Regions from separate parts of the Oceanispirochaeta sp. M1 genome, predicted to be linked through region 2. Evidence: riboswitches for the same ligand, from Rfam matches in the RefSeq annotation. Region 2 holds a riboswitch; each other region holds the start of a gene.

Region 1 (8,307 bases), on a different contig from region 2:
TTTCACTTTCCTGCTTTTTCTTCAGACCTTCCTTGGCCAGCTTACACATTTTTTTATCCAGTTTTGACACTTCATCCTCGCAATTAGGCATATCTAACAATATTCATTATAATGAAATATTCTGTGAATACAAGTATCTCTATAGAGTAAGAGCCCAGGATTGGTACTCTTCCAGGCTCATACTGTTATATGACCTGAAACAATTATTAAAATAGGAAATATCCTCTATCTGCAAAACCCTGTAAATATGATCACATGACAGCCCCCCGGCAAGGAGAACACAGGCTCTGCCGCATAAAAGACGTATAGGAAGATCTTCATTTTCATGGGGAGAAAGGCTGAAATACACTCCTCCTCTCCCAGCTGCATCTGAAAGAAGAGGAGAAAATCGTTCCGGTACAAAATAGAGAGGCCTCATATCGGCACTATCGTTGTTCCCGGGCAATAAATAGAGCAAAAAAACATATACCCTCATAAGAATGGAGACTAAAATACCAATCATGATACATTGGCTTCAGTTGAGACAGGAGGTATAGATGATTCCGGTACAGAAAGGAGAAGCCCTCATCCATGATGCCGCCGAGGGACACTGGCTTTATTTCAGGAATCCCCTTGCTGTCTACAGCACAACAGTTCATTCAGAGATACCCTCACTTATCAGATATATTCATAAAAGGGTCTGCAGTGAAAGACTCTATGCCGCCGGATTTATCAGCTATGATGCCTCACCGGGCTTTGATAAGGCTCTGCCTGCCTCTCAGGAAGTAAAGACTCCCCTCCTTTCATTCTCCCTCTACGAGGCGCCGGAGATAATAAAAGAACTGCATTTTGAGAGCAGTGAAAAAGATAATAAGGAACTGAAGTGGACTCCCTGCATCAGCAAAGATGAATACAATAAGGGGTTTTCGGCTGTAAAGGAATATATAAGAACCGGTCACAGTTATCAGGTTAATTATACATACAGACTGGAGGCAGAGTTCAATGGAGACCCCCGGGATCTGTTCTGCCGGATGCAGAGGGCACAAAATGCTTCATACGGGGCCTATCTGGATTACGGTGATATGGTGGTAGCCTCTGCGTCCCCCGAGCTTTTCTTCTCACTGAACGGGGATAGGATAATGACAAAACCGATGAAGGGTACAGCTCCCAGAGGAATGACCACCAAAGAAGATAGAAAGATTGCTCAGGAATTCTACCATTCAGAGAAGAACAGGGCCGAGAATATGATGATTGTGGATATGATCCGAAATGATCTGGGACGGATAGCCCGAAGCGGAACAGTCCGGGTACCCAGGCTCTTTGAAATTGAGAAATACCCGACACTCTGGCAGATGACAACAGAAGTCCATGCCCAAACGGATGCAGAAATCCCGGAGATTCTTGAAAACCTGTTTCCCTGCGCCTCCATAACCGGAGCCCCCAAGTACAGAACAATGGAAATTATTAAAGAGCTTGAATCCACAGCCCGGGGACTCTATACCGGTTCAATAGGATACTGGGGACCCCATAGAAGGGCACAGTTCAATGTAGCCATCCGGACGGCCATGATGAACCGAAACGAACAGACAGCCCGATATGGAACTGGAGGTGGAGTAGTATGGGACTCCACAATGGAAGGGGAATATGAAGAGTCACTCACAAAGACAGGTATTCTCAGTAGAAAAGAGAGAGTATTTTCACTGTTGGAAACACTGAAATGGACAAAAGAAGATGGATTCATTCTTTTGGAACGACATATAAAACGCCTTGAAGAATCGGCAGACTACTTTGACTATCCCTGCAGAACGGGAGATATTAAGAAGGCTTTAGAAAAAACATCCGGAAGCTTCAGGGGTGAAGAGGCTCAGAGAGTACGGCTGCTTCTTGATAGAGATGGAGAAATACACATTGAGGCACAGCCCCTGAATGAGCAGGATTCCAAGGGCCTCAGGACCTTGAAGAGAGCTGATTATCCTATGAGCAGCAGAAATCCATTTCTCTTTCATAAGACTACAGAACGGGAGATCTATAAGAATCTTCTGAAGGAGAATCCTGATTATGATGATGTACTTCTATGGAATGAACAGGGAGAAATCACAGAGAGCTGCATTGCCAATATTGTACTTGTTCTGAAAGGGATTCATTACACTCCTCCCGTGAGCTGTGGGCTTTTAGCCGGTACCATGAGACAGGAGATGCTTGAACAGGGAGTTCTGAAGGAGAGAGTTGTCAAAGCAGCAGAAATAGCTGAAGCAGATGAAATCTACCTTATCAATTCTGTCAGAGGTATTATGAGAGTCAATTACAGTGAATGAGAATAATTTCAAAAGCGCTTGAGTTGAGTCCTTGTCCAGTTGCTCAACTCTTCTGTCTCTTCCCGGCTCAGAAGAAAGAGGGATTCACCCTGGTACAGAATTGTCTTTGGTTTATCAATCAGGCGGACTGACAGCTGAGATTCTGAGGGATCATGATACTGAAGATGATCCAGGACTGCACCGGGTTCAAGAATGGCTATTCTGTCTATTCCCGGATGATTCAGAAGCTCTTTGGAATCATAGGCTCTCCCCTCTTCCAGGCCCTCCAGCTGTCCCCGAAAACGGCCGTCCATGCCTTGCAGGCGCAGAGCGGTTCCTGCCAGAGCCCCGATTATCCCATCACCCGTTCCTCCGTGTTCGGACAGGCGGATACCACAGCGTTCGGCCAGACCGTAGGCCTCAGATTTGCTCAGGACTTCCCCCTTGGCCCTCTGTCCGAAGCTTATAAATTCATCTTTATTACTGAGTTTATGATACTCAAGAATACAGAGCCCCGGATCTGAACCTTCAGCGGATCTCTCCTGTAGAAAACGCACGGCTTCTTTTTCTATCTGATCCACCAGATCAGGATGGTCTTCTTCAATTTCCAGTTCAAAGCACATGGCGCTGTTATGAGATGTATAGGGAACATCGGGATGTACAAAAAGCTGATGCCGGGAGATCCTCTTTGAAGGTCCCCAGCCACGCTCTGAGCTGAGGGTTCTAAAGTCTTCCAGGATGTGGCCTGTTCCCGGACTGGTTAGATTATCTGTATCATCGAAGGCAATCAGCAGCTTCATTTTACTCTCCCTTGGGTGCACGCATACCGCTGCCATCTTTGATACGGGCAATGGTTTCATCATCAATATCGATAGAGAAGAAGCGGGAATAAAACTCTCTGATCTCCTGATCGAGATTTATATCCCCAGTATATTCAGGATAGAGAGTGACGGCTGTCCAGAGAATGGCAAGGGGAGTCTCCATACCGCCGGGATGTCCCCAGCGTGAGATCCCGATGGGAATCTGATACACATCCTTATTCTTTACCGCCTTTAAGCCGCCCCACATCTCATTACTCAAAAGATATTCGTCTACACCGCCTTCATTGCAGATTATCACTTCAGGGTCCCAGAGATAAATCTGCTCCAGGGAGGCAAAAAACTTATTGTCTCTGAATTTAAGAGTCTCTCCAATGGAGACATTATCTACAGCACAGATCTCCAGCCATTCAGCCGGTAGAGTTCCGGCAGCATCGGTTCGGACCGCTTCATTCACAGAGTGATAGACTCTGATCCGTTTATCAGCGGGTAGAGAGCTGAGGAGGTTCTTCACTCTGTCCATGGTCTGCTGGTAGTAATGATTAAACTCCCGGCCCTTCTCCTCACGGTTCAGTGCAGAAGCAATAATACTGATGGCCTCCATCTGTTCCTCAATACTCTTGTATTCAATAACCAGATAGGGAATATCAAAACGCTCCAGCTTCTCCACTTCAGCTTCCAGACGGGCACTCTCTCCTTTCAGAAAAACAAGATCGGGTTCCATTTTGAGGAGTTCTTCAATATGAACCACTCCGTCAAGAGTTGTTACCGCTGCATCTGCCAGTGAGGGATTCAGCTGATTGAGCATTTTATCCCTTTTCAGCCCGGGTACAACCGCAACGATATCCTCACCACAGCCCAGCATGGTGGTGACATGACCGGAAAAGGCGTATAGGCAGGCGACTCGCTCAACTGATTCGGGAATAAGCACTTCCCGGCCGAAGGAATCTGTAATCAATCGTCCTTCCGGAACAGAGCTCTCCTCAGACAGATTCTGGTTCAGCTGCTCCGGCTGATCCTGCATCCCGCGGGCTGTCAGCTGCTGACTGACTACAAAAATCATCAAGGTGATCACGTGGAATAATAATTGTCGTTCCCTATATCTTCTTATATCCATTATTCAGCCTTTCTGTTGGAAGGGATGGGAATTATATTGTTTATGGAATGATTCCCGTCCATATGATTTACAAGAGCCGTACGGACTCCGTACACTCTTTTAAGATTTTCTGGAGTCAGGATATCCATAGGCCTGCCAGATTCCTGTATGATTCCCTCCTGCAGCACTGCCGCCCTGACAGGGAGTCCGCAGTTTTCAAGAAAAAAGACCTGATTGGGAGAATGGGTGGACATGAGGACCGAACGCTTTCTGTTTTTTACAAGAGAAAGAATGGTCTCAAGCATAAGGATCTCATTTCTGTAATCCAGATGACTCCCGGGTTCATCCATAATCAGCAGGGGTGCCTCCTGAACCAGGGCTCTGGCGATAAGCACCATACGGGCTTCGCCTCCCGAGAGCCTTGAGTAATCCTTGTCCTTCAGGGTTTCCAGACCCAGTTCTGTCAGAACCCTCAACACCAGTTTCCGATCCTCTCTTCCCGGAGCTCCAAGAATACCCGTATAGGGAGTCCGTCCCATCAGTACAAAATCTGAAACAGTAAATGGAAAATGACTGCTGTGCTTTTGAGGAACATAGGCTGTAATTTTTGCCAGCTCCTGAGGATTCAGGTTCTTCTGATCTTTCCCCATAATGGTCACAGATCCGGAAGGGGGGGTAAGAAGCTTCAGTATACAGTCCAGCAGTGTTGTCTTGCCGCAGCCGTTCGGTCCCAGAAGACAGAGGACTTCTCCCTCTTCCAGACTCAGATCCAGACCTTTCAATACCTGTTTACTGCCATAACTGAAATGAAGATTTTCGACTTCCAGGAGATGATCTTTCATTGCCAGCCCCGTGCCTTTGTCCGGTAGAGGAGATAAATGAAGAAGGGTGCTCCCAGAAATGATGTAAGGATTCCAAGGGGAAGCTCACTGCCGCTGATTGAACGGGAAATCAGGTCCACCACAATAAGAAAACAGCCCCCCAGAGAGAAGCTGAAGGGAAGGAGCCAGCGATTGTCACTGCCCACGATCATCCGTCCCATGTGGGGAATAATAAGGCCGACCCAGTTAATACTGCCGCTCACACAGACCGCAGCTGCTGTAGCCAGGGTGGTGCATATAACAACAAAGATGCGGGCAGCGGGAACATTGATTCCCAGAGTCCCGGCCTCCCGTTCACCCATGGAGAGTACATTGATTCTATAACTGAATAAGATGAGTCCCAGACAACCGGCCAGCATGGGAATTCCTGCAATAAGAATATCCTGATACCGGGCTGAAGCCAGACTCCCCATAAGCCAGAAAACAATAGCAGGAAGCTGATCATAGGGATCGGCCACATATTTGAGAAATGAGAGCATGGCTGAAAAGAGTGAACTGATCACCATCCCTCCCAGAACAAGAGTGATATGTGCCTTGGCATTATATATTCTTCCCACCATAAAGCTGAAAATCACTGCCAGCAGCCCGAAGAGGAAGGAAAAACCAATCGTCATAATGGAGGTACCAAAAAGAATAATCGCCAGTGCCGCACCAAAGCCTGCACCCGAGCTGACACCAAGCATTCCGGAACTTACAAGGGGATTACGAAACAGCCCCTGAAGGGATGCACCGGAAACAGCAAGACTCCCTCCCACAAGCATCCCCAGGATAGCCCGGGGAAGACGGATATAGAGGATAATTCTGCTTTCGGGACCCTCGTCATTAAGCGGCCCGCCCCTGAATACTGAAGCAAGGCTACCCAGAACATCCCCCCCTCCCACAGGATAGCGCCCCACAAAAAGTGAGCCCAGCATGACAAGGAGTGGAACAGAAATGAGAAGAATATAATAAAGGGATTTATGCCTCTTCAGGAACTCCACAGGATTCGGGTACTTTTACGGTGCAGTCCGGAAAGAGATTGTTGTATCCTCTCCCAGGGTGGAACCGTTTTTAGCCTTCAGCTTTCCGGAAATAACAATTGAGTACCCAGAGTCTTTATTCAGATTCTCATGTGCTTTCACTCTGATAATCCGTTTAAACTCAGGCTCAATCTGATCATCAGCCATAAGAACCTCAAGGGCCACCGATTCTCCATTGTCATTAAGCAGGGTAAAACAGCTTCTGTTGTTATCTGAAACCTTCATATTGATAACATTGCTGGTAAAGGTCAGAACAAACTCTGCATCCACCAAAACATCAACAGCAGCTGCAGGAGGATCACTTGAGTCAAGCATTACGGTTTTATCACCGGCGGCAAGAGGTGACAGAACCAGAAGACTGAGAGCAATAAGAACAAAGATTTTTTTCTGCAAAGACTGAAATGACATAGAAACTCCTGAAAAGAAAAGTGTAGTGATGAAAGAGGAGCCGGAATATAATATCCGAATAGGGTGTATCTCCTTTCCAACAGGGAGGCCTGTCAGTTTCCCGAGAGACCCTTGGTACAGACTTATATCCGTACACCGACTGAAGTTCATGGAATAATTTCTACATGAGAAAATCCTTTAGAAAACAACAGTTCGAAGATTTAATTCATACTAACACCGCTATAAGTCTTTCTACAAGAAGTTTCAGAGAATACAAAGCAGACAGGACCTTTCATTGCAGGCCTTTTTCCTTCTGAATTAAAAAAAAAGAATCATCCTGAATACAATTGATGTTATAGTAAATTTTTTGATTATACACACAACCCACTCCATGGTTGAGTTATTAAGGGATTCACACATGAAAACACTGCTGAAAATCTGCCTGATTATTCTTATACCCCTTATCCTTCTGATCTTATGGCTCACCCTCACTGACTATAAGCCTGAAGACCTTGAAGCAGTCTCAATAACTCATCAGAGTCGGGAGACTGCCGGTGATACTCTGGATATTTTCAACTGGAACATCGGTTACGGCGGCCTTGGCCGAGACATGGATTTCTTTATGGATGAAGGAGAGCGCATCAGGGCTCCCCGAGAGGAGTATGTTTCTTACAGAGAAGGTATATACAAGGCCATAAATGAGAGTTCTGCAGAGATCTATTTCTTTCAGGAGATAGACTGGAAAAGTACCCGCTCCTATAAAGATAATCAACTGGAGCAGATTTCAGATATTCTCAGAGGTAAATCCTATGCCTTTGCATCCAATTACAGAGTAAAATATATCCCCTCCCCCCGGATCATCGGCACTCAGTACGGCTCAGTCCATTCAGGCCTGGCAGTATATTCTGATTACACAATGAAGAAGGCGGAGCGGCATGCCCTGCCGGGTAACTATACCTGGCCCAAGAAGATTTTCTTTCTGGACCGCTGCCTGCTTATGACAGTACTACCGGAAAAGTCCGGAAGGGAGTGGGTTCTCATAAACCTTCATACATCGGCCTATGACAAGGGCGGTTTTCTTAAAAAAGAGCAGCTTGAGTTCATAAAAACGCTGGCCTCCGAGGAATTTGAGAAGGGTCGGTATGTAGTAATAGGTGGAGACTGGAACAGCTTTATGCCGGGCACCGATGCTGATCAGTTCACATCCACTGAAACTGCCCAGGAATTCTACCAGCCCCTGCCTGAAGACTGGTCCATGCCGGGTTGGTCCTGGGCTTTTGATCCGAAAGTGGCGACAAACCGTTCACTGAAAGACCCTTATGAGGCGGGAAAGAGTTTCAAATGTGTAATAGACGGCTTCCTGGTATCACCCAATGTTGATATTCTTGAAGTGAAAGGAATCGACCTGAATTTTGCAAACTCCGATCATAACCCAGTTATGCTGCGAGTCGGCATGAAATAGGAAGCAAATGGAAAACATACTTAAAAACAGACAGTACTACAAATTCTGCTTCTATGGTTTTCTGAAAAATCTCCGTTTTTTTGATGCTTTCTTTATCCTTTTTCTTATTGAGAAGGGTTTGAACTTTACACAGATTGGAACTCTTTATGCTCTACGTGAAATTACCACCAATCTTTTTGAAATACCCTCAGGAATCATTGCAGACAACTTTGGCAGAAAGCGTTCTCTTATCGCATCACTTCTTGTTTATATTATTTCATTTCTGATTTTTTATATCTCAGATAACTACTGGCTTTTCTTTTTCGCCTTCCTTTTTTACGGAATAGCTGAGGCATTCCGCTCAGGAACCCATAAGGGGATACTTATGGATT
Region 2 (8,307 bases):
CAGCTTCTAACACCGGAATAACCGTTAACAGTAACCAGTTTCAGACCTTTTTCCTGGAAATCTTTGTCCCATTTAGCATAAAGCTTGGTATCTCTGATTTTGTTCAGGTAGGTGTAATCGGGGAGCAGATAAGGCATCTGAACCAGACCGAATTCGGGAACATAGGCAGCCAGACGACCGGGGTCGGTAGCATTGATTACAGGAACACCCTGAATAGCCTGTTCGGTAACATCATCAGTTTCACCCATTACAGCGTTGATCTTAACTTCTGCAGCAAAAGCTCCAGTTGCATTCAATCTTTCTGCATAGTCAAAATGACCCATGGACTGTGTGTCTTCCTTACCGCTGGTACCGGCAATAAATAATTTAGTGGCTTGAGCCATAGACGCGTCTCCGCCTTCCTGCTGACCGCCGGCAAAAATGTTGCCGCTCAGTAGAAGAGACAGAACTACAAGAATAATAAGATTTTTCTTCACAAAGTTCTCCTTTGATATAATATACAAACACACTACCATACAAGTATGCATTTGGCAACAATTATTACAATATTTTAACTCTGTTAACTATTGATCCATGAAAGTGCCGGAGAACAGGAGCTTATGGAGAGCAATATTTGAAACAAATTCTCTTGCCGTTATGGATGAAATAAATTTGAATGAGTTATCACTCAAACCATGTTATTATATTTTGGAACTATGGAAGCATAGGGAAAAATATTCATGCCTCAGTTTTAAAAAAGGAAAATAAAAATGAAAAGCTACTGGCTCACAAACGGTCGTATCATCGACGGAACAGGATCTACCGCCAAAGAGGGTAATATTCTAATTGAAGATGAAAAAATTATCAGAATACAGGAGGAGACTCCTGATGACGGTCTTCCTCAGATAGACTGTGAGGACCATATTGTGGCGCCTGGGTTTATAGACATTCATTCCCACCTTGACTGGTTTGCCGGAAACGAAGGAAGCAGGGAATTGATGATGCCCTTTCTTCAGCAGGGAATCACAACTGCAGTAGGTGGAAACTGCGGTTTCAGTACTTTCGGTTTCCCCGTATCCCATCCCTATAGAGAACTTCTGAGTGATAATATCTTCCGTTCAGGCCGGGCAAAACTCAGCTGGCAGAATGCAGCAGGTTATAAAGAACATATCAAAGAGAACGGCAGCCCCATGAATATCCTCTCTTATGTAGGTCATGGAACCACAAGAACCTCCATCAGAGGCTACGATGCGAATCCCCTGACAGATGCAGAACTGAAGCAGCTTCTGAGTCTTCTGGATGAGAGTCTGAAGCAGGGAGCCTGCGGGATTTCCCTGGGTCTCCAATATGAACCCGGTATTTTTGCCGACAAAAAAGAGCTGAAAGCCGTAGCAGAGCTGGTAAAATCCCATAATAAGGTACTTGCGGTACACCCGAGAGCAGCCTCTGCTGTTTCCGGAACCTATCCTATGAAACCCTTCGGAACTCCCCACCATATTCTGGCAATTCAGGATATGATCGAACTGGCTGAAGAGACTGGAGTCCGCCTCCAGTTCTCTCATCTGATCTTTGTAGGCTCACAGAGCTGGAAAAGTGCGGATAAGGCATTCAAGCTTCTGGAGGATGCCAAAGTCAGAGGGGTGGATATCCACTTTGATACCTATGGCTATTCACTAGGTGCCAGCAGAATAAATGTAATCCTCCCTGAATGGTTTCTGGCAGACCTTAATAAGAATGTGGAAAGTAAGTCAGCCTTGAAGAGACTCTGGGTGGAAATAAAGGCAATGGAGCTTGTTCTAGGCTTTGGATTTGAGCAGATCAGAGTAACAAATACCGTATATCCCGAATGGAAAAAATATAATGGATTGTATCTATCAGAAATTGCCCGGAACCTTGGACAGAGCAGCTTTAAGACTCTCTGCGATCTTGTCCGTCTGAGTAACGGTACTGCCGCCGTCCTGATGGAGCGATATTCCAATCCCGAGATTTTAAAAAGGATGATCGCCCACCCTCAAGTCCATTATCAGACTGATGCATGGATGGAAAGAGAGGGTATAAATAACCCTGCAATCTACGGCTCTATCCCCCGCATCCTCAAACTGAGCCGGGAGCACAATATTCAAAGTATCGAAGAGAGCATTAGAAAGATGACCGGAGCCACTGCGGAAAGACTGGGAATACCAAAGCGGGGATATATCAGAAAAGGATACTATGCCGATCTGGTTGTATTAAATGAGAAAACCATCAGCGACAGGGAAGATGAGAATGGGATTCCTCTTCCACCAGAAGGAATAAAAAGGGTCATAATCAATGGGAAGATGCTTTTAACTCCTGAAACAGCTAAAGAGATAAATCCTGTAGGCAGTGAAATGCCGGGAATGTTTATCCACATCTAATTATGGGACCCTATATATTCACAGTTCAGTACAAGCTATAGTAAGTTAAACTATCAACTCTGGAGAGATTCTCTCCAGGGGTGATGAACTCCCCGAGAAACCAAATTCCCGGGAACAGAAGGAATTGTAATGATATTAGATACAATCGCCAATGCGGCAAAATACGAAGTACTCCACAAGAGCTTTAAAAAAGCCTTTGATTTCATCCGGGAATCAGATCTGAAATCCATGGAACTCGGCCGCTATGAAATAGACGGAGACAATATCTTCGCTCTGGTTCAGGGCTACACAACTAAGGCTGTCAATGAAAAGCAGTTTGAAGCACACAGAAACTATATTGATATTCAGTATATGATCTCCGGTTCCGAAATGATGGGCTACACCACTCCTGATTATTTAACAGTTACAACAGAATATAATCCAGATACAGATGTTGAACTCTACTCTCATACATCTTTTACTGAGTGTGAACTTGATGTCAAAGACTTTGCAGTGTTCTACCCCGAGGATTCTCATATGCCGGGCTGCAGCATCAGAGGCAGGACTGCCGGAGAGGTGAAAAAACTGGTTCTAAAGATCAAAAAGTAATCATCTGTTTCTGATAAACACGCCGGAACCTTTATGGGATCTTGACCCGAAGGTTGCGGCGCAATAGAATAACAGCTATTAACTAATTTCCGAGGTTCTGCCTCTACAGATTCTGCCTTTTCCAGGCACGATCCATGAGTCTTTGCCCGCAGGGTTGTTCCGGAAACAGAACAGCCTCCCGTGTTTGGAAAGGAAATACATTGAAACGTGCAGGAATTATCCTTCTGATAATCCTTATACCGGTCCTTCTCTTTTCAGAGGAGTACAGCTATAGGACATCAGACATTCTGAGGCTTATGGACTCAGAGTACCTGAGAAAATCAACATACTCATTCGACGGCCTTTATTATAAAGGCTGCTCACTTCTCGAAACACTGCCTCTTATGGAGGAAGTATATGAGATGGATATCCGCAACGCCGGATCAAAAAATCTTTTAAAAAATGATGACCTGGGTGAATACTGGGCCGAGGCCCTACTGGTAAGTGAAGATAATTCATCAGGCCTCAGTCTGATATTCAAAGACAGGATTTATCATGACCTGACTCAGCTGAATTTCAAGGGAACAGCCATGGAATCTGATGAATTGGAGGTCTGGCTGTCCTGGGAAGGTGTTGATGCTCTCAAAGATGAAATTGAAAACTTTGCAGACCACCACAACATCAGTATCAAGGCAGTAGAAGTTCCCAGTCCCGATTCGAAACTACATTCAGTTGTAAGGGCCAGAGGAGATGTACCTGACCTTGTGATGATCCAATCCAGTGCCGTAGAAAAACTGGTTTCAGCCAGGGCTGTTCAGAACCTTGGATATATAAAAACTCCAGATCTTATCATACAGGGTACTGAAGCCTTTACTCTCAACAACAAACTATGGGCCCTCCCGTTCTACTTTGATACACAGCTGATCTATTACAACAGGAATCTGCTTGATTCAGTACCCTCTCCCGACTGGACATTAAATGATATGGAGCTGGCAGCCCGGCAGATAAGAGAGAGGAATAACAAGATTCATCCTCTGGCCTGGAATGCCTACTCCTCCAACTGGCTGATTCCCTTTCAGGTTTCCTTTGGAAAAGGGGAGCTTATAGATTCTAAGGGAATAATCACAGTCAATGATAAAGCGACAGAAGAGGCATTGAATTATATCCTCGACTTAAAGGAAGAAAAACTTTTGAGCCCCCTTGAAAGAGATGCCATGGATGCCCTGTTTATTGCAGGGAAAGTAGGAATGATAATGAGCGGCTCTTATGCTGTCCCCTACTTCGAGTCTCTGGGGCTGGAGTTCGGAGTTCTCCCCTACCCTATAAATCAGATGACAGGGATTCCTCTCTCTCCTCTACTGGATTTCAAGTCCTTCTGTATGACCCGGCAGACTAAACATCCCATTCTGGCCCGCCGATTTCTGCAGCATATGATCGGTGCGGGAGTACAGCAAAGATTCTGTCCTGCATTAGCAAAACTTCCGGCCAGAGTTGATGTACTGGATATCCCGGGAATATCATACGGATATCTCTCCCTTCTTAAATCAACTGTAGTAAGAGGAACCGTGGTCCCTCCACAGCAGATATACAGCATCTATAAGAATAATATGTGGAAACTTCTCAGGTTCGCACTCTCAGGCCAGTTGTCGGTACACCAGACTCTGGAGAAGGGACAGACCCTGATGAACAATTCAATAAAAAATTAATTGGTTTTATAAAGGAGTTTGAGATGAAAAAATTATTGTATCTGGTGCTGACGGCATTCCTGCTGTTCACCATAGGATGCGCAACTGAAGGCAATCCCGTAGCCGCAGAAAATGGGGGGAACAGTGAAGCTGCTGTGGCAGAAGTGGATGATATTTCCTCTGCGACTCCCGCAGGAGAGGGCTGGAGAATTGAACTGATGGGAGTACGCAACGATGAGTTGTGGCAGAGCCAGCTCAGCTCCTGGAAGGAAGCTGAAGATGGAAGCTCTGTTGAGATGAGCCTTGAAAAAAAGGGTGAAACAAAGCTCTACAGTGGAATACTCCTGAAGGATATTGTCGCTATGGTTGATGATCCCTCAGGCGGCATGCCCTATGAATTCCAGGAAGATCTCTGGAAAGAAGGCTATGACATAACACTGACTGCCGCAGACGGATACAGTGCCAGCTTCAACAGCGCCGATGCCTCTTCTGAAGAAGTCCTACTGGTGGACAGTATAGACGGCGAAACCGTATCTCCCCAGATTGCCGGTAATCTTACAGGCAAGGCATGGGTACGTAATCTGGTTAGCATTGAACTCAGCCTGGCAGCTGTTGATCTTACACAGAACAGCTTTGATTTTATATTAGATATCAATAACAATATATCTTCCTACACTATTGCCGACCTGGAAGCCATGGATATTTACGTAGAAGACAAAGGCAGTTTCACTAACAGCTACGGTAATACGACTGATGGGATTTACGGTGGAGTCAAACTGATTCCCCTGCTTTCAAAATCAATGGACGTAACAGTCGAGTCCGCCATCAAGATTATTGCCATGGATGGTTATGAAATGAGTTACGGGGGAGACATGCTCCTGGATCAGACCGATGGAGACTGGATTCTGGCATTTAAAGAAAATGGTGAGTACATGCCCGAAGATCCCGGCTATATACGTCTGGTAAAAGTAGGTCCACAGAACCCCAATATTACCGGCCATGTATCTGCACGAATGATCAAGAAGATCGTAACAGAGGGTGAACCCTTTAAAGACTTCGGTCTGACTATTGTACAGAAAGATCTGACAGAAGTTTTTGACCGTCAGACCATGCAGAGCGGTGTGTCTGTAAATAAAAACAAGGTTACCTACTACTACCAGAAAAAAGATCAGGATATCGAGTATATGGGAATATCTCTCTGGAGACTCCTGGAACGTCCTACCGGATACAAGGCTGTTGAAATTGCAGCGGGTGATGGCTTCTCAGTAACCCTGGACAATGCTCAGATTGAAGGAAATGACGATGTTATTATCGCCATGTATACCGGAGACGATGATTCTCTTCTTGATGATAGCGACTGGCCTCTCAGACTGGTATGGGACAAAGACGCAGCCCTGGTTCCCGATGGAATAAAAGCTGTCAGAAATGTAGAAAAAATTACCCTTATTTATTAAGTAGGTGTATTAGAATAAAAGCGGGGGCTGGTTATCCGGCCCCTTTCTTTTTACCATGATGAAAATAAAAAAAGAGACCGCACTGGAAAACAGATTACTCATCCTCCCTATCCTTTTCCTGATTATTCTAATCGGTGCAGCACCCTTTGCGACCGCTTTGAAAGACAGCTTCTTTCATGATAATTACGGAGAACGCAGTTTTGCAGGTCTGGAGAATTTCAGGACCATCCTGGGAGATGCGGCCTTTCCCTTCAGTCTGAATATTACCGTAATCTGGGCCTTTCTCAATGTTAGCCTCAGTCTGTTTTTCTCTTTTCTCCTTGCACTGAGACTCCTCAAACCGGGCAGATCATTCTTATACCCTATGCTGCTGATTCCCTGGGGCATCCCTGTCTATATTGCGGTTCCCCTATGGAGAGCGTTCCTCCATGGCAGCGGAGGCGAATCCATTATCAGCAAATTGACGGGAATACAAATCAATCTGATGCTTGATCCTGCCGCCGGTTTTCTTGGAGCCCTACTGGTCAGTCTCTGGATGAGTATTCCTGTTACCACCTTTGTTTTTGCCGGACATATGAGGAAGGTGAGCCGCTCTGTAATTGAAGCTGCCGCACTGGATGGTGCGGGGGATGCCGAGATTGCCAGATCCATCTATATTCCGGAAATCAAAGAATCACTTCTGGCCATGGCCGTACTGAACTTTATCAAGGCCTTCAAGGAATTTACTCTTGTATTTATGCTGACATCCGGCGGCCCTCCTCTGATCAGCGGAATCACTGACAGGCATATCATTGGAGCCACCACGACCTTAGGTGTCTTTCTGTATGAAATATTCCTGCAGCATAACGACTGGGGAATCAATGCAGCCTATGCAGTGATTATGGCTGTCCTCGTACTCTTTATTATGTCCCTCTGGATTCTGATCCGAAAGAAAAAACCTTTGAGGATACTCCTGATTCTATCCGCTCTGGCTCTACTCCCCGGAGGAAGGCCGATGCTCTGGTCACTGGCAGCCGGATATATGATTGCCGCCATACTCAAAAGAGACCGTCTCTTGAAGATTCTGCTCCCTGTTCATCTTACATCTGTTCTGTTCTTTGTAAGTACAGAAGGCGTTCTGGCAGGGTTCCATCCCGGAATAATAATCCCCCTGCTGGCCCTGCTTTTCAGTTTTCAGGAAAGTTCATCTGCAAAGGGAGAAATCCGAAGCTTCAGAACAATTATCCCGGTCAAAGGAGTGAAGGCTGCATCGGGAATCAGCATGTATATCTTCAATCTTCTCAGTGCAGTGATTCTCTATATGCTGATCTGGATGAGCCTGTCAGGAATCAGCGCCTGTTATATAGACTCTTTCATCCCCCCCATGGCCAGTCTTAAAAACTTCATCACAATCTTTACAGAAGAGGGGATACTCAAGTACTTCGCCAATACATTTGTATTAGCAGGAATGACTGCAGTACTCCTCCCGTTTGTTGTGTTTCCCGGGGCAGTATATCTGGATAAGGCCGGAAAGAAGAGAACACTGGCTTTTCTGGCAATTATTCAACTCATGGGAATGGCCGGAGGAATGCACTCACTGATTCCCCTCTACCGGCTTTTCAGAGGGATGAATCTGCTGGACAGCTATATTCCACTGATACTGATCTATCTTTATCACTCCATACCCATAGCCCTCTTTATACTGACGGCATACCTGGGGAACCTCCCCTCCTCCTACAGAGATCTTGCCCGGATTGAGGGTATGGGAGAACTGAAATACAGCTTCAGGATTCTGCTGCCCCTGTCACTCCCGCCTCTTCTGACGACAGTAATGCTGGCATTCATCTCCGGATGGAACGGGTTTCAGGCACCCCTTCTTTTTTTAAACAGTGAAGAGAAGTATACTATAAGTCTGAAGCTACACAGCTATGTTGGAAATCTGGCATCGGGAAGCCCCGTATGGAATTTGTTTGCTGCCGCTGCAGTTGTAAACACTCTCTTTATTGGAGCCCTCTTTCTGCGATTCCGGAACCCCATGACCATAAGCCCCATAAGCGAGAGTGAAACCGATGAGTAAACTGATACTTGTAACAGCCGATAGAGACCGTGGGAAGACCACAGCGCTATGGAATCTCTACAGACAATTTCATGTTGAGGATAATAACCGGATAGGCGGCTATATATCTGTTCTCAATAAGGATAATAATAAATCCAGAATAGTTCTTAAGAATCTCAGGTCAGGAGAAG
Region 3 (8,307 bases), on a different contig from region 2:
CAGCCCCGGCAGCGGCTCCCGTAATTGCCATTTCGGTGATTGGTGTATCCAATACACGCTCTTCACCAAACTCTTCAAACATCCCGCGGGAGACACCGAAGGCTCCCCCGTATAATCCGATGTCTTCACCCATAAAAATTATATTTTCATCACGACGCATCTCTTCGCTCATGGCTTCTCTGATAGCATCTGCATATGTTATTTCGCGCATTGTATTCTCCTGTATCTCCGGTTCAGTCGGCATATACATCATCAAAGATGTTTTCAATTTTAGGTTCAGGACTGTTCTCTGCAAATTCAACAGCATTTATTATATCCTGCTCTGCCTGCTTATCCAGAGCCTCCAGATCATCCTTAGAGGCAAGACCTTCTTTTATAAGAAATTCACTGTACCGCTTAATGGGACACTTTTCCTTCCACTCTTTAACTTCTTCTTTGCTTCTGTATGCCTGGGGATCACTCTTGGAGTGACCAAACCAGCGATATGTATTCAATACCATCAGCATGGGGCCGTTTTCTTTAACATATTCTTTTGCTTTGAGAGTTTCTTTATATATATTGACCACATCATTTCCATCCAGGGCCAGTCCTTTGATTCCATAAGAAGAGGCACGAACCGAAATATCATCGATATTCATGGATTTACTTACATGAGTAGACATACCATAATAGTTATTGGTGCAAACAAATAAGACTGGAAGTTTCCAGACTGATGCCAGGTTCAGAGCCTCATGAAAAGTACCTTCATTGCTGGCTCCGTCTCCAAAAAATCCGACGGTAATATTATCTTTCTTTAAATATTTCTGACTCAGACCGGCACCTACAGCGAGTGGAATTCCTCCCCCCACAATACCGTTTGCCCCCAGACTGCCAACTGAAAAATCGGCAATATGCATACAACCGCCCTTGCCTTTACAATATCCGGTTTCTTTACCCAGGAACTCAGCCATCATTTTGTTGATGTCCATATTCTTACCGATTCCCTGATTATGACCACGGTGGGTCTGCAAGATATAGTCTTCATTTTCGAGAGCAGAGCACACGCCGATCCCGGTAGCTTCTTCACCAATACAGAAGTGAGCTGTTCCATGAACCTTGCCCTCGACAAAAAGACGGGCAGCTTTTTCTTCAAATTTTCGGGTCTGAACCATTTTAAGATACATGTCCAGATACTTTTCTTTTGTAATCTTCACGCTTTTTGCGTGAGATGTAATGCCTTTTGTATTCTTCATACATATTATTCTACATTAATTCACTTGCATGTCAATTGTAACTTTATTATTTATTTTTTTACATATGTTATTACCATGGATTTGCTCGATTAAAATCGTTACAATCAGATCATGTCAGAGAATCCAATCAAAATTACAATCATCGGCGGTTTCCTTGGAAGTGGGAAAACAACAATCCTCAACAATATAATCAGGGATTTACCAGAAGGGCAGAGAACAGCAATTCTGATAAATGATTTCGGAGATGTTAATATCGATGCCCTTCTTATTGAAAAGGGAGATTATTCCAAGAAGGAGATTAAAGGCGGCTGTATCTGCTGCAGTCTCAAGGAGAAACTGCTCCAGAATCTTCTCACCATAGTAAACGATGAAAAACCGGATCATATCTATATTGAAGCCACCGGCCTGGCCGTTCCCTGGGAGATGAAAAAAAGTATCAGCACCAACTTCAGTGCCGACAAACTCCTGGTGGATGAAGTACTGGTCTGTACGGATGCAATTCAGTTCAAACGCTTCCATGATTATCTTCCCGCCTACTCCAGGCAGTTTGAAGGAAAGCCCTATGTGCTGATTACAAAAGCGGACATTCATGCTTCTGATCTTCTGAAAGAAATCAGAGAAAAACTGCAGCGTCATTATCCGGGAATTTCCGGATTCTCGGAATCCAGAAACGGAACATGGACCAGACCGGAAGCTCAGGATAAAAGAGAAGAGGATCTCCCCAGGGGCATGATGCCCTTTCTTTTACAGGCGAAAATGATAGATACGGGTAAAGATGGAATTGAGCAGCTCTCATTTCAGGGAGCCCTTAAAGAAAATTCGGAAGTGCTGAAATCTCTGATATCAGAAAACAGTGAGAAAATCATCAGACTTAAGGCTCTGATTCCCCAAGAAAGCAGCTGGAAGAGTATTCAGTTTGACGGGGAGATACTTTCAGAGGATTCCATTTATCCTGAAGATTCAGGATTGCTCAAGGAAACAATTCTTACTCTCTTCTGCATGAAAGAGCATAGAGCCTACTTGAAAAAGGTATTCACTCAGATCATAGGAAATTGACAAGGCTGAATATCCCCCCCCAATCTCTCAACCTCCACCTATTGGCGGAAAGAGTCCGAGCACATCACCGTCTTTGAGAGGACTGTGCGGTTCGGCATGGACATTGTTGACAAAAATAATAGTTACTTTTTTCGGTGGGATACCCATTCTGTTCATTATATCCAGCACACGATCCCCTGTTTGAAGAGGAAAATCCGGAACCGATGGAAAGAGAGTACTCAGTGTCGCAAATGTTTTTACTTTAACAACCCCTGCACTCAAACCACATCCTCCGCATAAAAACCCAGTTCCAGAATATCATTTTTATGATCAGAAAGAACAGTATTGAACAGTTTGAGACGCACAAGATTTCCGTCAACCTTGATCCTTCTATCCTCACCGCTGCTCATGCTCTTCCGCATGGCCTTGATGGGACTGTTAGAGCGGAGCATGGCCCCCACCAGACCGGGCATGGCTCCGGACAATACAATTGTATCCCCGGAAACCAGCCTGGTGGAATCAGGTTCATCCACACAGCCGTTATTCAGGATAAGGGTCTGTACCTCCCTCTCCATCCCTTCAGGATCAAGAGAGAGGATTCTGAGGATAAAAGATGTGACAGTCTCCCCGGGCATGTACTCAACAAGAACACCCTGCTGAAGGACGCTGCTCAGGAAGATTCCGTCACATGATCCTTTATCAATTCTTCGCATTACCAGTTAAAGACCTCATCCAGTTCCTCATCTGTTACTTCAAAAACTGCATCGTGGGGTGCCAGTTTTTCTCTCTTGAAATACATAGGCAGACGGTCATCCTCTTTTGTGAATCCTGCACCCTTATTGAAATCCCGCTCCATTGTCAGAACAGATTTACCAAGTGCGGTCACATCATCTGCAGTCATACTCAGGCCGAAAAATGCATTTATAAGATCTACAAAGGCATTGAAAGTTTCAGGCTGATCAAGAATGGGGAATGCAATAAAGAGACACATTCCCGTAGAGTCGATGGCCGCAGTGGCAATCTGGAGATTTCTTGAGAGTTCAATCTGTCCCTGAGGTTTAAGAGGATCTACAAATCCGCCCACTTTAAGAATATTTGTGGCAATGGCATATCCCGCAGTATGGTCGGCACCCTGAGGGGTAGTCGCATAGGTAACACCAATTCCCTGTATGGGTCTGGGATCGTAGGCAGGCATAGCCTGTCCCTTGACAACGGGAGCTCTTTCAAGACCGAATGCCTTTGCAGTCACAGCGGCGCCGCTTCCAAGGATTCGACCCATTGGAGTTCCATCCCCTACTTCCTGAAGAAGTTTAATGGCAGCTTTGGCATCACCGAATTCGGCCATACCTGCATCCATAGCAACCGCAATGGTGGCTCCCATTTCAATTGTATCCAGACCGAAGTCATCATCCATTCTATCCATCTGAGCAATGGCATCAAGATCATCTATGCCGCAGTTGGGTCCATGGGCCCAGACTGTTTCATATTCGGGCTGCTTGGTGACGTAATTACCTTCCTTGTCCACATAGGTACCGGAGCACTGAATGACACAGCCTCTGTGACATCCATGGGTTGCCTTGCCACCCCGGGCTGTTTCTGTTTCAGCCAGTGTCTCACCGCTGATTTTATGAACATTGGGAAACTGACCCTTTGAGAAGTTATTTACAGGGAATCCACCAGCCTCGTTTATTATATTGGCAAGAACATTGGTTCCATACGCAGGGAGTCCCTGACCCGAAACACCATGAGCCTTAATTCCCTTGATAAAAAGCTTATTGGCAGCCTTGAAGGCATCTTCATTTACAGGTTTTCTCACTGAACATCCGCTGTCATCAAGAACAATGGCCTTGATTCCCTTTGCTGCCATTACGGCTCCCACACCGCCACGTCCGCAATGTCTTGTGGGTCTGAGTTCAACATCAGTACAGGCAATAGAAGACGCTGCCAGTTTTCTCTCTCCTGCTGTACCGATAGACATATAGGCAGCCTTGTCGCCATATTTTGCGACTAATTTTTCAACAACATCATAGTTATTCAGTCCAGTGATATCAGTGGCCTCTACAATTGAGATTTCATCTTTTTTTACAACAAGAGTATAGAGTTTACCCTCAGGAGATTGTCCTTCAAGAATAATTGCGGCATAACCGATACGGGCCAGAACCTGGGCGGCCTGTCCTCCTGCATTGGATTCTTTGATTCCACCGGTGAGGGGGCTCTTACAACCTACCGAGAGTCTTCCGGAGATAGCTGCGGCTGAACCGGACATCATACCGGGAGCAATGGCCAGCTTATTTTCAGGACCCAGAGGGTGACAGAGAGGAGGAACTTCTTTGAAAATTACTTTAGTAGTGAGTGCTCTTCCGCCGATACCGGCATAATCACCCACATCTTCAATAACATATTCCGGAGTGGAACCCATTTTGATGCGCAGAATCTTATCCATACTTAACTCCTTTATAAGGACCTCAACAGTCCATATTTCCCGTATTTGAACCCGGATATCTAAAAGTCCGGACGGTGTATCTCCTTTTCAAACACGGAAGGCTCTGAGATTTCTCTCCAGAACCCTTACGGTCAGAATTCCTTTGTCTTAATAAAAGACTTTAGGAATAAAGACTCGGAGAAGTACGCTGAATTTAAGTATATTATAGATTGGTCATTTGTAAATGAAATTGTTACTTTATATTAACAATTCATGTGTACAAATCAGAAATCGGAGGATAAAAATCCAAGGCCCATATATTATGAATTAAATCTTTAAATTATGCCTTCTCTGTTGTCTGAATTCTACAAATGTTGTATTGTCATACAATAGGAGTCATAGATGGCCAAAATTCGTCAAAAAACAGTTGTAGAGCAGGTAATGGAGCAGATAAAAGAGCTTATTGCCTCCGGAGAGTATCAACCGGGAGACAAACTGCCTACAGAACATGAACTTGCAGCACGTTTCGGAATAGGCCGCTCCTCAGTTCGTGAAGCCATAAAAATATTCAATTATCTCGGAGTCCTGAAATCCAAAGCTGCCAAGGGCACTTTTCTTTCAGACAGAGCTAATATTTCCACCGAAGCACTCTCCTGGGCCATTTTGATGGGTAAAGAAGAACAACATGAACTTATCGAGACCCGAGGAGCAATCGAACTCTGGAGTGTAATAAACCTGACAAGACAGTCTATGGAAAAATCTGAAGCCGTTGAAGAAGTCCTGAAAGAGCTGCAGAAAGAGGTTGATGAGATGAAAGCCGGAATTGAATCGGCCTCTCCTGAAACAACCGTAGAAGCTGATTACAATTTCCATAACATCATAGTTAAGAGTACCGGAAACACTCTATTCTATGCCATATACCAGACTCTTAAATCCTTTATGTATGAAGAGATAGTAAAATCCCAGGATGATTATTCCGACCGTTCTCTGATTGTTTCTGAACATCAGCATATTGTTGATACAATCAGATCCGGTGAAATCAACCAGTCAGTTGTAACCTTCAGCTCTCATATCGAAAATATTGAAAGCCGCCTGAATATCCGCTGATCATTCAGCCTCGATTATTCCCTTAATTATTTAAAATCCAATAAAAAAACCGCTTCCCCTTGAGTTCCTTCATTAAAGAAGGCAACTCTCGAAGAAACGGCTTTTCAAGCTGTTCTATTGCTTAATTAATAATTGAGTTTTACAGGCTTTCCTGTTTTCAAAGATTCACCAGCTGCAATTGCAATCTGTACGGGTCTCAATGCGTCAATGCCGCCCAGGGGAGTATCTGTATCATTGATAATAGCCTCACAGAACTCTCTCAGTTCCTGTACAAAGGAAGCCATATAACGCTCAAGAAAGAAGTGAAAAGGTTTTTCAGAAATGATTCCATCTTCAGTACTGAGTACTGCCGTAGACTGTGTATCATTTCCAGTCGCAACAGATCCCTTACTGCCGAAAACTTCAGCACGCTGATCATATCCATAGGCCGCTTTTCTGGAGTTATCGATACAACCGATAGCACCATTGGCAAATTTCATAGTTATCAGTGCGGTATCAATATCACCGGCCTTTCCTATTTCGGGATCAACAAGCACAGCACCCTGAACAAAAATTTCTTCTACTTCACTGCCGCTTAAATAACGGACCATATCAAAATCATGGATGGTCATATCAACAAACATACCACCGGAACTTTTTACATATTCGATGGGGGGTGGTGAGGGATCTCTTGAAACGATCTTAATCATGTGGGGATCACCGACTTTGCCAGCCTCCACAGCATCTTTTACGGCTCTGAAGTTGTGATCAAAACGTCTGTTGAATCCAATCTGGAACTTCACACCCGCTTCCTCAACAATTGCCAGAGTCTGCTTGATACTTTCGACATCAAGGTCAATGGGTTTTTCACAGAAGATATGCTTTCCTGCCTTTGCCGCTTCTCTTGTAATCTGTGCATGTGTATCTGTAGGAGTACAGATAAGAACAGCATCAATTTCTGAATCAGCTAGAATATCCTTGTATTCTTTAGTTGTTGATTCAACACCCATGGACTGTGCCCAGGCAGCAGTCTCATCATTCATAAATGGGTCAGCCATAGTTTTAACTGATGCTCCGGAAATCTGATTACAGATTCCTTCGGCATGTACCCTTCCGATTCTTCCGGCACCTATGATGCCGATATTCAATTTTTTCTTCATTTTTATCTCCCGGTTCTGAAAACTATTTCTCAGATACCTGTATTTTTTCTTATGTAATCTCTGGCCATCTTGGCATATGCAAAGGGGTTGGCTTTAGCCGGGTCCTGTTCTGCCTCAACAACCATCCAGCCTCTGTATTCATTCTGTTCCAGAATACTGAAGATTGAAGGAAAATCGATTGAACCATCACCGGGGACTGTAAAGACACCCTGTCTGACAGCATCAAGAAAGGATGAATCATTGGACTTTACATCAGCATAGACATCAGTTCTCATATCTTTAAGATGAACATGGCCTACCCTTCCAATAAACTTTTTCAATGCTGCAACGGGATCTTCTCCGGAAAAGGCAAAATGCCCGGCATCAAAGAGTAGAGAGACCTTTGCAGGATCTGTGTCATTCAGAAATCGTTCTGTCTCTTCAACAGTCTGCACACCTGTTCCCATATGATGATGAAAAGCCAGCTTAAGACCTTCTTCATTGGCAATATGTCCCAGTTTATTCATTCCATTACACATCTGAGCGAACTCTTCTGTGCTTAATACAGCTTTTCCACTGAAAACGGATGTAGTTGTATCACCCTGGCAGGAACGTGTCTGCTCTGAAGGACCGATAACATCGGCACCCATGGCTTTCAGGAAAGAGAGCTGGGCTCTGAAATCTTTTTCAACCTGCTCGAAGGGCTGTGAAGCCAGAAAAGAACTGAACCACTGATTACAGATTTTCAGCCCTCTCAGATCCAGATGCTCTTTCAGGACTGCCGGATCTTTAGGATATTTATTTCCCACTTCAGAACCTGCATACCCTGCCAGAGCCATTTCACTGACACACTGTTCAAATGTGACTTCCGCACCGAGATCGGGCATATCGTCGTTGGTCCAGCCGATGGGAGCCATGGCCAGTTTTACATTGTCTTTATTCATTTTTTACCTCTAATACTGTTTTGCTTCTGCAATATTTTTAACAAGTTCTTTATTGGCTTTGAGAACAGCTTCTTTTTTGGAAACTTCGGGTGTACCGACTCTCCACCAGCTTTCATATCCTTCTGACATGGAGTCAAAATCAACCTTGATATCAAGGAGTGTAGTTACAGGACTCTCTTTAGCTTCAGCCAGAGCCGTTCTAAGCTCTTCTGAATTATGAACTCTCCAGACTCTGCATCCATAACCTTCGGCTATTTTTGCATAATCTACGGGAATCGGTTTTCCACCTTCATCAAGACGTCCTGTCTCAGGATTTCGATATTTTAATTCACAGCCGAACTTGGGAATCCCCTGGCTGGTCTGCAGATTATCAATACAGCCGAATCCGTTATTATCAAAGAGCATGATATTGATTTTGACGCCTTCCTGTATGCTGGTAAGCAGTTCTG

The links. Region 2 has a riboswitch for molybdenum cofactor ahead of DV872_RS01485 (extracellular solute-binding protein). Riboswitches for the same ligand answer to the same signal wherever they lie in the genome.
Region 1: it holds a riboswitch for molybdenum cofactor, as region 2 does, so the genes downstream of both, DV872_RS00865 (Ig-like domain-containing protein) here and DV872_RS01485 (extracellular solute-binding protein) in region 2, are expected to answer to the same signal.
Region 3: it holds a riboswitch for molybdenum cofactor, as region 2 does, so the genes downstream of both, DV872_RS13350 (aldehyde ferredoxin oxidoreductase family protein) here and DV872_RS01485 (extracellular solute-binding protein) in region 2, are expected to answer to the same signal.

Annotation. Positions count from the first base shown of each region.
Region 1 is NZ_QQPQ01000001.1:212,705-221,011, reverse strand. Features, by position in the region: gene DV872_RS26350 (hypothetical protein) at 1-91, opposite strand, end outside; gene DV872_RS00895 (hypothetical protein) at 140-418, opposite strand; gene pabB (aminodeoxychorismate synthase component I) at 537-2,294, shown strand; gene DV872_RS00885 (hypothetical protein) at 2,303-3,073, opposite strand; gene DV872_RS00880 (ABC transporter substrate-binding protein) at 3,075-4,154, opposite strand; gene DV872_RS00875 (ABC transporter ATP-binding protein) at 4,208-5,029, opposite strand; gene DV872_RS00870 (iron ABC transporter permease) at 5,026-5,982, opposite strand; gene DV872_RS00865 (Ig-like domain-containing protein) at 6,064-6,495, opposite strand; molybdenum cofactor riboswitch at 6,549-6,705, opposite strand; gene DV872_RS00860 (endonuclease/exonuclease/phosphatase family protein) at 6,842-7,936, shown strand; gene DV872_RS00855 (MFS transporter) at 7,944-8,307, shown strand, end outside.
Region 2 is NZ_QQPQ01000002.1:63,139-71,445, forward strand. Features, by position in the region: gene dctP (TRAP transporter substrate-binding protein DctP) at 1-476, opposite strand, end outside; gene DV872_RS01475 (amidohydrolase family protein) at 750-2,375, shown strand; gene DV872_RS01480 (YhcH/YjgK/YiaL family protein) at 2,505-2,963, shown strand; molybdenum cofactor riboswitch at 3,039-3,174, shown strand; gene DV872_RS01485 (extracellular solute-binding protein) at 3,164-4,648, shown strand; gene DV872_RS01490 (hypothetical protein) at 4,672-6,081, shown strand; gene DV872_RS01495 (ABC transporter permease subunit) at 6,140-8,137, shown strand; gene DV872_RS01500 (nucleoside-triphosphatase) at 8,130-8,307, shown strand, end outside.
Region 3 is NZ_QQPQ01000017.1:10,355-18,661, reverse strand. Features, by position in the region: gene DV872_RS13375 (alpha-ketoacid dehydrogenase subunit beta) at 1-211, opposite strand, end outside; gene DV872_RS13370 (thiamine pyrophosphate-dependent dehydrogenase E1 component subunit alpha) at 234-1,232, opposite strand; gene DV872_RS13365 (GTP-binding protein) at 1,344-2,288, shown strand; gene DV872_RS13360 (MoaD/ThiS family protein) at 2,316-2,549, opposite strand; gene DV872_RS13355 (hypothetical protein) at 2,546-2,980, opposite strand; gene DV872_RS13350 (aldehyde ferredoxin oxidoreductase family protein) at 2,980-4,710, opposite strand; molybdenum cofactor riboswitch at 4,775-4,902, opposite strand; gene DV872_RS13345 (FadR/GntR family transcriptional regulator) at 5,092-5,796, shown strand; gene iolG (inositol 2-dehydrogenase) at 5,922-6,935, opposite strand; gene iolE (myo-inosose-2 dehydratase) at 6,965-7,858, opposite strand; gene iolD (3D-(3,5/4)-trihydroxycyclohexane-1,2-dione acylhydrolase (decyclizing)) at 7,868-8,307, opposite strand, start outside.